Regions from separate parts of the Nonomuraea sp. NPDC049646 genome, predicted to be linked through region 2. Evidence: riboswitches for the same ligand, from Rfam matches in the RefSeq annotation. Region 2 holds a riboswitch; the other holds the start of a gene.
The links. Region 2 has a riboswitch for cyclic di-AMP ahead of ACIBQ8_RS00865 (CHAP domain-containing protein). Riboswitches for the same ligand answer to the same signal wherever they lie in the genome.
Positions count from the first base shown of each region.

Region 1: it holds a riboswitch for cyclic di-AMP, as region 2 does, so the genes downstream of both, ACIBQ8_RS14695 (CHAP domain-containing protein) here and ACIBQ8_RS00865 (CHAP domain-containing protein) in region 2, are expected to answer to the same signal.

Region 1 is NZ_JBITLU010000004.1:479,025-484,066, forward strand. Features, by position in the region: gene ACIBQ8_RS14685 (glycosyl hydrolase family 18 protein) at 1-1,041, opposite strand, end outside; gene ACIBQ8_RS14690 (luciferase family protein) at 1,284-1,631, shown strand; cyclic di-AMP (ydaO/yuaA leader) riboswitch at 1,893-2,030, shown strand; gene ACIBQ8_RS14695 (CHAP domain-containing protein) at 2,045-2,764, shown strand; gene ACIBQ8_RS14700 (TetR/AcrR family transcriptional regulator) at 2,816-3,364, opposite strand; gene ACIBQ8_RS14705 (nuclear transport factor 2 family protein) at 3,456-3,959, shown strand; gene ACIBQ8_RS14710 (Tm-1-like ATP-binding domain-containing protein) at 3,970-5,042, shown strand, end outside.
Region 2 is NZ_JBITLU010000001.1:186,569-191,610, forward strand. Features, by position in the region: gene ACIBQ8_RS00845 (DUF6716 putative glycosyltransferase) at 1-19, opposite strand, end outside; gene ACIBQ8_RS00850 (hypothetical protein) at 16-960, opposite strand; gene ACIBQ8_RS00855 (aldo/keto reductase) at 1,058-1,879, shown strand; gene ACIBQ8_RS00860 (Gfo/Idh/MocA family protein) at 1,899-2,852, shown strand; cyclic di-AMP (ydaO/yuaA leader) riboswitch at 2,970-3,107, shown strand; gene ACIBQ8_RS00865 (CHAP domain-containing protein) at 3,120-3,815, shown strand; gene ACIBQ8_RS00870 (class I SAM-dependent methyltransferase) at 3,869-4,687, opposite strand; gene ACIBQ8_RS00875 (YciI family protein) at 4,842-5,042, shown strand, end outside.

The sequences.
Region 1 (5,042 bases), on a different contig from region 2:
GACGCTCTCGCCCGCCTGGTAGAAGCGGTCGTAGTCGGCGTAGCTGTCGCCGATCGTGCACTGTCCGTTCTGCACGTTGCCGAACGCGTAGTTGATGTGGGTCAGCTTGGCCGCCGAGCCGCTGGTGTCGATGTTCTTGACGTGGTAGCCGCGCTGGTAGATGCCCCACTGGACGAAGTAGCCCAGCACCTTGTTGCCGCCGCCACCGCCGCCGCCCGTGGTGGTCGCGGTGATCTGGTTGCTGTCGGCGGAGCGGTTGCCGGCCGCGTCACGCGCGCGCACGGTGTAGCTGTAGGAGGTGTTGGCGCTGAGGCCGCTGTCGTTGTACGTGGTGCCCGTGACGGTCGTGACCAGCGTGCCGCCGCGGTAGACCTCGTAGCCGGTCACGGCCACGTTGTCGGTGGAGGCGTTCCAGGCCAGCGAGACGCTGCTGTTGCTGACGCCGGTCGAGCGCAGGTTGCCGGGCACCGACGGCGGGGTCGTGTCGTCGCCGCCACCGCCGCCGGTGGTCGTCGCCGAGATCTGGTTGCTGTTGGCCGAGCGGTTGCCGGCCGCGTCGCGCGCGCGCACGGTGTAGCTGTACGCCGTGCTCGCGGTGAGGCCCGTGTCGTTGTACGTGGTGCCCGTGACGGTCGTGACCAGCGTGCCGCCGCGGTAGACCTCGTAGCCGGTCACCGCCACGTTGTCGGTGGAGGCGTCCCAGGCCAGGGCCACGCTCGTGTTCGTGACGCCGGTCGAGCGCAGGTTGCCCGGCACGGACGGCGCGGTCGTGTCGCTGCCGCCGCCGCCGGAGACCTTCCACAGCGCCGCCACGTTCGGCGGCTCCCAGCCGGGCTGGGAGGTGTGCGCCTGGAGGCAGACGTAGTCGACGCCGTTGTAGGTGACGACCGTGCCCGCCGTGTAGGCGGTCCACGGGGCCCAGGCCGCCGCGTACGCCACCGTGCTGGCGGAGGCGAGCGGTGGGGCGGCCACGGCCGCGGTGAGGGGCAGGGCCAACGCCGCCATTCCCGCCAGGACCTTGCTCAGAATGGTGTGTTTCATGTCGCTCCGACATCCGTTGGGGGGTGTGTGGGGAGTGGGATGGGAGACTTCTGGGGAAACTATTAGGAAAGTTTCCTTTAAGTTGTGAATCGACGGTAGCCTCTGCCTGGGGGAGCGTCAATACGTATCGGTCAGGCGTCCGTAATCGTGCCGGTCAGACCGCGGACACGGCCGTTCACGAGGGGATAACGGTTCGGGAACGGGGGCTGACGGCGGGCTGAGCCGTGGCTCAGCATGGGAGCGTGGCAGGAATCTCCGCCTGGCGGCGGACGCCCACGCGACGCGGGCCCTACGTGGCCCGCGCGGTCGCGGAGTTACGGTCCTGGCCGTCGCTGAACGTCAGCGGCACCGGTCAACAGGTCGCCTTCGCCGTACACGGAACCGAGATCCTGCGCCTGGCCGGCCGGGACGAGGTCCACCTGCGGCTCACCGCCCCCGCCATCGGCCGCCTGGAGCCGTATCTGCGGGCCTGCGACCAGGTTCACGCCTGCCGCGACCGCGCCTGGGTCGCCGTGCAGGTCGACGCCGAGCCGGATCTGGAATTGTTGCTGGCCCTCACCAGCGTGGCGATAAAGGCGCACGTGGCGTGAACCGATTCGCTGCGTAGCGTTTCTCCGACGCAGCGTCGAATTCATTGCCGCCATTTGCCTGGGAATTACTCGCCGGGTAGCTTGGTTGTACACAGCCGAACGGGGAGTCGTCCCAGGTAGGGATGGCATTGCCAGGGAATTACCCTAGCGGGACCCGTGTTGTACAGAATCGATGCGGGCAATCCCCGCATCCGGGCGTCGCGCAAATACCTTCAGGCCCTTTCCCGGGCCCGGGAAGACGATGCGTCAGCCCTTTGCCTGACCAAGAGACCGCTGAATCCGCCTGTGCGCGGAACCGGGGACCCATGTGTCCAATGGGGTGAATCGGCACCGTGGTGCCGTAGGGCAGCTTCCCGCCCGAACCCGTCAGCTAACCCGGCAAGCGGCACGGAAGCTCAAGGAGTAACACCCTCATGGCCAAGCACCGTCTTCACCGTGCCTTCAAGCTCGACCTCGCCAAGATCGCTCTCGGCGCGACCGCCGTCGCCGGCGTGCTCGGCACGCACGCGGCAGTGAACGCCGACACCACCCACGCCACCGCCCACACCGCCGCCCAGACCGCCAAGGTCGCCGGCGTGGCCGCGCAGCCGCACGTCGCGCAGAACCGCGCCGCCGACGAGAGCGCCAAGGGCAAGGTCAACGTCACCGCCGCCCAGGTGCTGGCCACGGCCCGCGCCCAGGTCGGCACGTCGGAGGACGCCAACGGCGGCGGCACCAAGTTCCAGAAGTGGTACGCCGACTCCCAGCGCGCCGCCGAGACCGCCGCGCGTGACGGCGGCAACCGCGCCATGTACCTGAACGCCCCCTGGTGCTCGATGTTCGTCTCCTGGGTCGGCGAGCAGACCGGCGCCCGCCCGCAGGTCGGCTGGGACGCCTACACCGTGACCCACGCCAAGTGGTTCGCCGCCAACCACCGCTGGGGCACCGAGGCCAAGCCGGGCGCCGTCGTCTTCTTCTCCTGGAGCGGCAGCAAGAGCCTGAGCGACATCCAGCACGTCGGCTTCGTCGTCAAGGACAACGGCGACGGCACGATCTCCACGATCGAGGGCAACACCGGCAACGGCAAGGTCGAGCAGCGCGTCCGCCCGACCTCCCAGGTCGTCGGCTACGGCTACCCGTCGTACGCCGCCTGATCCACCCTTGCGAAAGAGCGCATTCCCCGAGGGGAGTGCGCTCTTTCGCGTTCAGGGCCGCCGCTGCCGCTGGACCAGGGCCGCCGCGGCCTGCCCGGCCGAGCGGGCCGCGCCCGGCTCCTCGGAGATCATCGCGGTCACCGTGGCGCCGTCGATCAGGGTGAGCAACTGCTCGGCGAGCAGGCCGGGGTCCCCGGCTCCCGCCTCCTCGGCGAGCGAGCGCAGGTAGGCGCGCAGGCGCTCCTTGTGCTCGCGCACCGCCGTGCGGACGGCGGCCGAACCGGCGCCCAGCTCGGCGAAGGCGTTGGCGAACCCGCAGCCGCGGAAGTCGTCCTCGGCGAACCAGCGTTCCAGCCAGGCGAAGACCGCCGGGACGGGGTCGCCGGCGTCGGCCACGTACGCGGTGAGCGAGGCCATCCAGCGTTCGTCGCGCCGCCGCAGATAGGCCACGACCAGCGCCTCCTTCGACGGGAAGCACTGGTAGAGGCGCTTCAGCGAGAGGCCGGAGGCGGCCCGGATCTCGTCCATGCCGACCGCCTGCACGCCGCGGCGGTAGAACAGGTCGCCCGCGGCGTCCAGCAGCCGCTGCTCGTGATCCATGACACCCCTCCAGGTGCTTGCCGCGGAGAACGGTCGTTCTCTACGCTAGCGCACAACCCGGGAGAACGACCGTTCTCCCGATCGGAGAGGACTGCCCATGACCCGCCCGCCCGTGCCGCCGTTCACCGAGGAGACCGCCCGGATCAAGGTCCAGGCCGCCGAGGACGCCTGGAACACCCGCGACCCCGAACGCGTCGCGCTCGCGTACACCGAGGACTCGGTGTGGCGCAACCGCGGCGAGTTCGTCACCGGCCGCGCCGGGATCGCGGAGTTCCTGCGCCGCAAGTGGGCCCGCGAGCTGGACTACGCCCTGCGCAAGGAGCTGTGGGCGTTCACCGGCGACCGCATCGCCGTCCGCTTCCAGTACGAGTCCCGCGACGCCGCCGGCCAGTGGTGGCGCAGCTACGGCAACGAGCAGTGGGAGTTCGACGCGTCGGGGCTGATGCGCCGCCGGGAGGCCAGCGTCAACGACGTCGCCATCACCGAGGATGAACGCCGCATCTTCGGCTCCCGCCCGCCGTCCGAACACGGCGTGGACGTCCTCGGGATCCGCCGCGCGGAGATCGCCGGGGTAAGGTCGGAAGGCCGATCGTAGGAGGTCTGACATGGCGGTCTTGCTGCTGGGCACCCTCGACACCAAGGGGGAGGAGTACGCCCTCGTCCGCGACCTGATCATCCGGGCCGGCCAGGGCGTCGTCCTCATGGACACCGGCGTCATGGGCGCCCCGGCGCTGGCCGCCGACGTCCCCGCCGAGGCCGTGGCGCGGGCCGCGGGCACCACCCTCGACCGGCTCAGGAGCGCCGGCGACCGCGGCGCCGCGCTCGCCGCGATGGCCGCCGGGGCCACCGCCCTGGCCCAGGACCTGCACGCCCGCGGCGAGCTGAGCGGCGTGCTCGCGCTCGGCGGCAGCGGCGGCTCCTCCATCGCCGCCGCCGTCATGCGGGCGCTGCCCGTCGGCCTGCCCAAGCTGCTCGTCTCGACCATGGTCAGCGGCGACGTGTCGGCCTACGTCGGGGAGACCGACGTGACGCTCATGTACAGCGTCGTCGACGTCGCGGGCGTCAACTCCGTCTCCCGCCGCATCCTGACCAACGCCGCCGCCGCCGTCAGCGCGATGGCCGCCTCCCACGACGCCGGCGCCGAGCCGTCCGGTGAGGACAAACCGCTGGTCGCGGCCACGATGTTCGGCGTCACCACGCCCGCCGTCGACGCCGCGCGGGCCCGGCTGGAGTCCCTGGGCTACGAGGTGCTGGTCTTCCACGCCACCGGCTCGGGCGGACGGGCCATGGAGGCGCTGGCGGCCGGCGGCCACTTCGCCGGGGTGCTCGACCTGACCACCACCGAACTGGCCGACGAGCTCGTCGGCGGCGTGTTGTCGGCGGGCCCCGACCGCCTGACCGCCGCCGGGCGGGCCGGCATCCCGCAGGTCGTCAGCCTGGGGGCCGTCGACATGGTCAACTTCGGCCCGATGGAGACCGTGCCGGACCGGTTCAGGTCACGGCAGCTCCTGGTGCACAACCCGACGGTGACGCTCATGCGCACCACCCCCGCCGAGAACGCCGAGATCGGGCGGGCGATCGGCGAGCGGCTGGCCCGCGCGTCGGGGCCGGTCACGCTGTTCGTGCCGCGCGGCGGCGTCTCGGCCGTCGACGTCGAGGGCGGCCCGTTCCACGACCC
Region 2 (5,042 bases):
CTACCGCCAGCACCCTCACCTGGAAGCTCCTGTCAAATGCGATCGCAGGCCGGGGGCCGCCCTGCTCGTCCACCAGTCGTCGGGAACGTCCACCGGCTCGACCTCGACGCCGCGCGGGCCGAGCAGCACCCGCAGCGAGGTGATCGCGGTCGAGGGCAGGCTGAGCACCCGCTGCCCGGCGTCGAGGCCGCGCAGCGTCAGCTCGGCCGGCACGCCCGCGTCGTGCACGGTGATGCCGGGACGTTCGCCGATCAGCGCCAAGTCGACGGGGTCCTCGCGGCGGTGCGGGTAGTAGGCCAGCGGCTCGCGCCCGGCCAGGTCGGTCAGCCAGCGCAGGTAGTGGTCGCGGTGGACCAGGCCGTTGCGGACCAGGGACGTGCCGAGGACGACCGTGCGCTCGGCGGGCCCCTGGGCGCTCGGCGGCTGGGCGCGCAGCCAGGCGAAGTCGTGGCGGACGAGGTCGACGCCCGCCCCCCGGACGGCGGCGGCCAGCTCGTCGGGGACGGGCAGGGCGGTGAAGACCGACACCCGGCTCAGCCGCAGCCGCAGCGCGGCGGCCAGGCCGAGCAGGGCGCGCGCCCGCGACGGAGTCGCCCGCGCCCGCAGCAGCGGCCGGAACGGCCCGGCGGCCAGCAGTTCGAGCAGCCTGAGCGTGGCCAGGCCGTCGTCCACGACGACGATGCGGCCGGGGTCGGAGGTCAGCCAGCGCATCTGGACCTTGCCGGAGAACGCGTCGCCCACGGCCTGGACGCGGCGCGGCATGCGCTCGCGCGGCTCGTCCAGCACCAGGCCGGCGGGCAGGTCGAGGCGGCGCAGCTCCTTGCGGGTGGCGCGCAGCGGACGCAGGCCGGCGCGCGGCACGACCACGGTGTCCGGGCCGAGCAGCCCGGCATGGTGGGCCTCGACGGCGCACAGCATCTGGAGCGGAGACTCCACCCAGGCCGACGCCTGTCTGACCACTCTGTTTCCCCCAGCCGGTGGATGGCCTTGCACGACCCGCCTCAAGGTAGCCCGGCCTGCTTAAGCCGCAAGAAACGACACGTGAACAATGGAGGGTATGAACTCGCTGATGCTCAACACCGACGGTGTGCAGATACCACAGCTCGGCTTCGGCGTCTGGCAGGTCCCTGCCGACGACGCCGAGCACGCGGTGACCACCGCGCTGCGCGCCGGATACCGGCACGTCGACACCGCCGCCGCCTACGAGAACGAGGAGGGCGTCGGCCGGGCCGTGCGCGCCGCCGGGGTGCCGCGGGAGAAGGTGTTCGTCACCACCAAGCTGTGGAACGGCGATCACGGGCGCGCCGAGCAGGCCTTCGACGAGAGCCTGGCCCGCCTGGGCCTCGACTACGTAGATCTTTTCCTGATCCACTGGCCGGTCCCGCAGCAGGACAGGTACGTGCAGGCCTGGCGGGCGCTGGAGAAGATCTACCGGGACGGCCGGGCCAAGGCCATCGGGGTCTCCAACTTCACGATCGCCACCCTGACCCGGCTGATGGAGGAGACCGACATCACGCCGTCGATCAACCAGATCGAGCTGCACCCGTACTTCCAGCAGCGCGAGATGCGCGCCTTCCACGAGGCCAACGGCATCCTGACCGAGGCGTGGAGCCCGCTCGGGCAGGGCAAGGGGCTGCTGGCCGACCCGGCGCTGCGCGTGCTGTCGGAGAAGTACGGCAAGACGCCCGCCCAGATCGTGCTGCGCTGGCACCTCCAGCTCGGCAACGTGGTGATCCCCAAGTCGGTCACGCCGTCGCGGATCGAGGAGAACATCGACGTGTTCGACTTCATCCTCGACACCGAGGACATGGCGGCCATCGGCGCGATGAACGCGGGGCGGCGGATCGGGCCCGACCCCGACTCGTTCAACCTGACCTGAGCGCTCTACGATCTCGGTCGTGCGAGATTTCACCTGGGGAATAGCGGCGACCGGCGGCATCGCGCGTACCGTGGGGGCGGCCATCGTGGCCGAGCCCGGCATGCGGGTGGCCGCCGTCGGCTCGCGGAGCCCGCTCAGGGCGCGGGCGCTGGCCGACGAGCTGGGCGCGGAGTCGGCCTACGGCTCCTACGAGGCCCTGTGCGCCGATCCGGCCGTCGACGCGATCTACGTCGCCACGCCGCACGCCCAGCACCTGGAGGTGGCCGAGGCGGCCATCGCGGCGGGCAAGTCCGTGCTGTGCGAGAAGCCGCTGGCGGCCGACGTGGCCGACGCCGAGCGCATGGTGGCGCTGGCCCGCGCGGCCGGGGTCTTTCTCATGGAGGCGATGTGGATGCGCTTCAACCCGCTCATCCAGCGGGTGGCGGCCGATCCGCGCTTCGGTGAGATCCGGTCGGTGCGGGCCTCGTTCGGCTTCGCGCTGCCCTACGACCCCGCCCACCGGCTGTGGGCGCCGGAGCTGGGCGGCGGAGCCCTGCTCGACCTGGGGATCTACCCGTTCGGGCTGGCGCAGCTGCTGCTCGGCATGCCCGCGGAGCTGCGGATGGCCGGCTCGCTGGCGCCCAGCGGGGTCGACGCCGAGGCCGGCGGGCTGCTGCTGTACCCGGACGGGCGGCGGGCCCTGGTGGACGTCTCGCTGCTGGCCCATCACGCCAACGACGCGAGCGTGGTGGGCACGTCGATGCGGGCCGACATCGCGGCGCCGTTCTGGGCGCCACGGCGGGTGCTGCTGTCGGGGCCGTCGATGGAGACGGAGGAGCTGGTGCTCGACCCGGCCGACAACGGGTACGCGGGCGAGCTGCGCGAGGTGCGCGCGGCCACGATCGAGGGCCGCACCGAGAGCGCGATCATGCCGCTTGACGAATCCCTTGCCATGATGGGGCTTCTGGCCGAAGCACGGGCACAACTCTCCTAGCTGGACCTTTAGGCATTTGCCACACTCTTGCCCGATGTATTACCTTGTGGGGCATCTCGCGGCAGACGTCCGGTTTGTCCGGCTTTGTCCAACCATCGCAAGACATTTCACAGGATCGTCCTGTGACCGCTGAATCCGCCTCCGGGCGGAACCGGGGACCCACGTCCTTTGGGGTGAATCGGCACTTCGGTGCCGTAGGGCAGCTTCCACGTCCGAACCCGTCAGCTAACCCGGTAAGCGGCATGGAAGCAAGGAGTAATGCCCTCGATGGCCAAGCACCGTCCCATCCGTGCCCCGAAGATCACCTACGCCCACGCCGCGCTCGGCGCGGCCATCCTCGCCTCCGCCATCGGCGCCCACGCCACCGCCGCGGCCGCCGACAGCGCGGGCCCGGCGGCGGCGACCGGCCACTCGGCCGTCGCGCCGCAGGCCGCCGCCCAGACCCGCAAGGCGGAGGAGACCCAGGTCAACGTCACCGCCCAGCAGGTCCTGGCCATGGCCAAGGCCCAGGTCGGCACCTCCGAGAACGCCTACGGCGGCGGCACCAAGTTCCAGAAGTGGTACGCCGACTCCCAGCGCGCCGCCGAGACCATCGCCCGCGACGGCGGCACCCGCGCGATGTACCTGAACGCCCCCTGGTGCTCGATCTTCGTCTCCTGGGTCGGCGAGCACACCGGCGCCCGCCCGCAGGTCGGCTGGGACGCCTGGACCGTGGCCCACGCCAAGTGGTTCGCCGCCAACGACCGCTGGGGAGCCGAGGCCAGGCCCGGAGCCGTGGTCTTCTTCTCCTGGGGCGGCAGCAAGAGCCTGGACGCCATCCAGCACGTCGGCTTCGTCGTCAAGGACAACGGCGACGGCACGATCTCCACGATCGAGGGCAACACCGGCAACGGCAAGGTCGAGGAGCGCGTCCGTCCGAAGTCGCAGGTCGTCGGCTACGGATACCCCCAGTACGCGAGCTGACCTCCCCCGCTCCGAGCGCGCGTCCCGCACGAGGACGCGCGCTCGCCGCGTCTTCAGGGCCGGACCGCCAGCAGCGAGTACAGGATCGGCAGGTGCGAGTCCCCGAACGGGAACCGGTACCGGCCGTCCGCGCCCTGGGTCAGCAGGCCGCGCGGGTCCATCTCCGTCTCGACGTGCTCGCCCAGCTCGGCCACCGTGAACCCGGCCCGCGCCGCCGCCGTGACGATCTCGCCCACCGAGTGCGGGTACTCGACCGCCTCGTGGGCCTCGGTCACCACCGCGGCGTCGGCGTACGTGCCGGTCACCGTCTCCCGGTGGGCCTTGCCGCCGCCGTAGGGCCAGTCGGCCACCAGCGGGTCGAGCGAGGACACCGTCTCGTAGGCCGGATGCAGGTCGACCAGCACCAGCCGCCCGCCGGGCCGCAGCGCCATGGCCGCGCCGCGCATCCAGGCGTCCAGGTCGCCGATCCAGCACAGCACGCCGTACGTGGCCACCGCCAGGTCGAAGCCGCCGGCCAGCGACTCCGGCAGCCGCTGCGTGTCGGCCTCCACGAACGTGGCCGCCAGCCCGGCCCTGTCCGCCAGGTCGCGGGCGCGGGCGACCGCCACCGGGGAGAAGTCGACGCCGGTCACCCGCGCTCCCAGCCGTGCCCAGCTCAGCGTGTCCAGGCCGAAGTGGCACTGGAGGTGGAGCAGGTCCAGGCCGGCGACGTCGCCGGCCAGGCGGCGTTCGAGCGCGTAGAGGGTCTGCCGGCCGGCGAGGAAGGCGTCGACGTCGTAGAACCGGTCGGCGGAGGTGGAGCCGTGGACGCGGGCGCGCTCGTCCCAGAGGGCCCGGTTGGGGACGGGGGCGTCTTGTGCGGGTTGGTGCATGGGGCGAGGATGGCACATCGGCCACCCGGCCGCACGACCGGTACGGTGCCTGGAGGCGGACGGTCCGCGCCCGCGTGTCGATCCGGCCGGCGCCCGTTCGACGCTTCGGCGAGGCCGGCTCCGCCCGGGGGCCGCGGACGGAAGGGACGGCACGATGAAATTCATGATCGTCGGCAAGGCCAACGGGGAGACCGAGGCCGGGGCGCTGCCCAGCCAGGAGCTCGTCGACAACATGCACGCCTACAACGAGGCGCTGGCCAAGGCGGGGGTGCTGCTGGCCGCCGAAGGGCTCTACCCGAGCTCGCAGGGCGCGCAGATCGCCTACAGCAGCGGCCGGGCCACGGTGATCGACGGT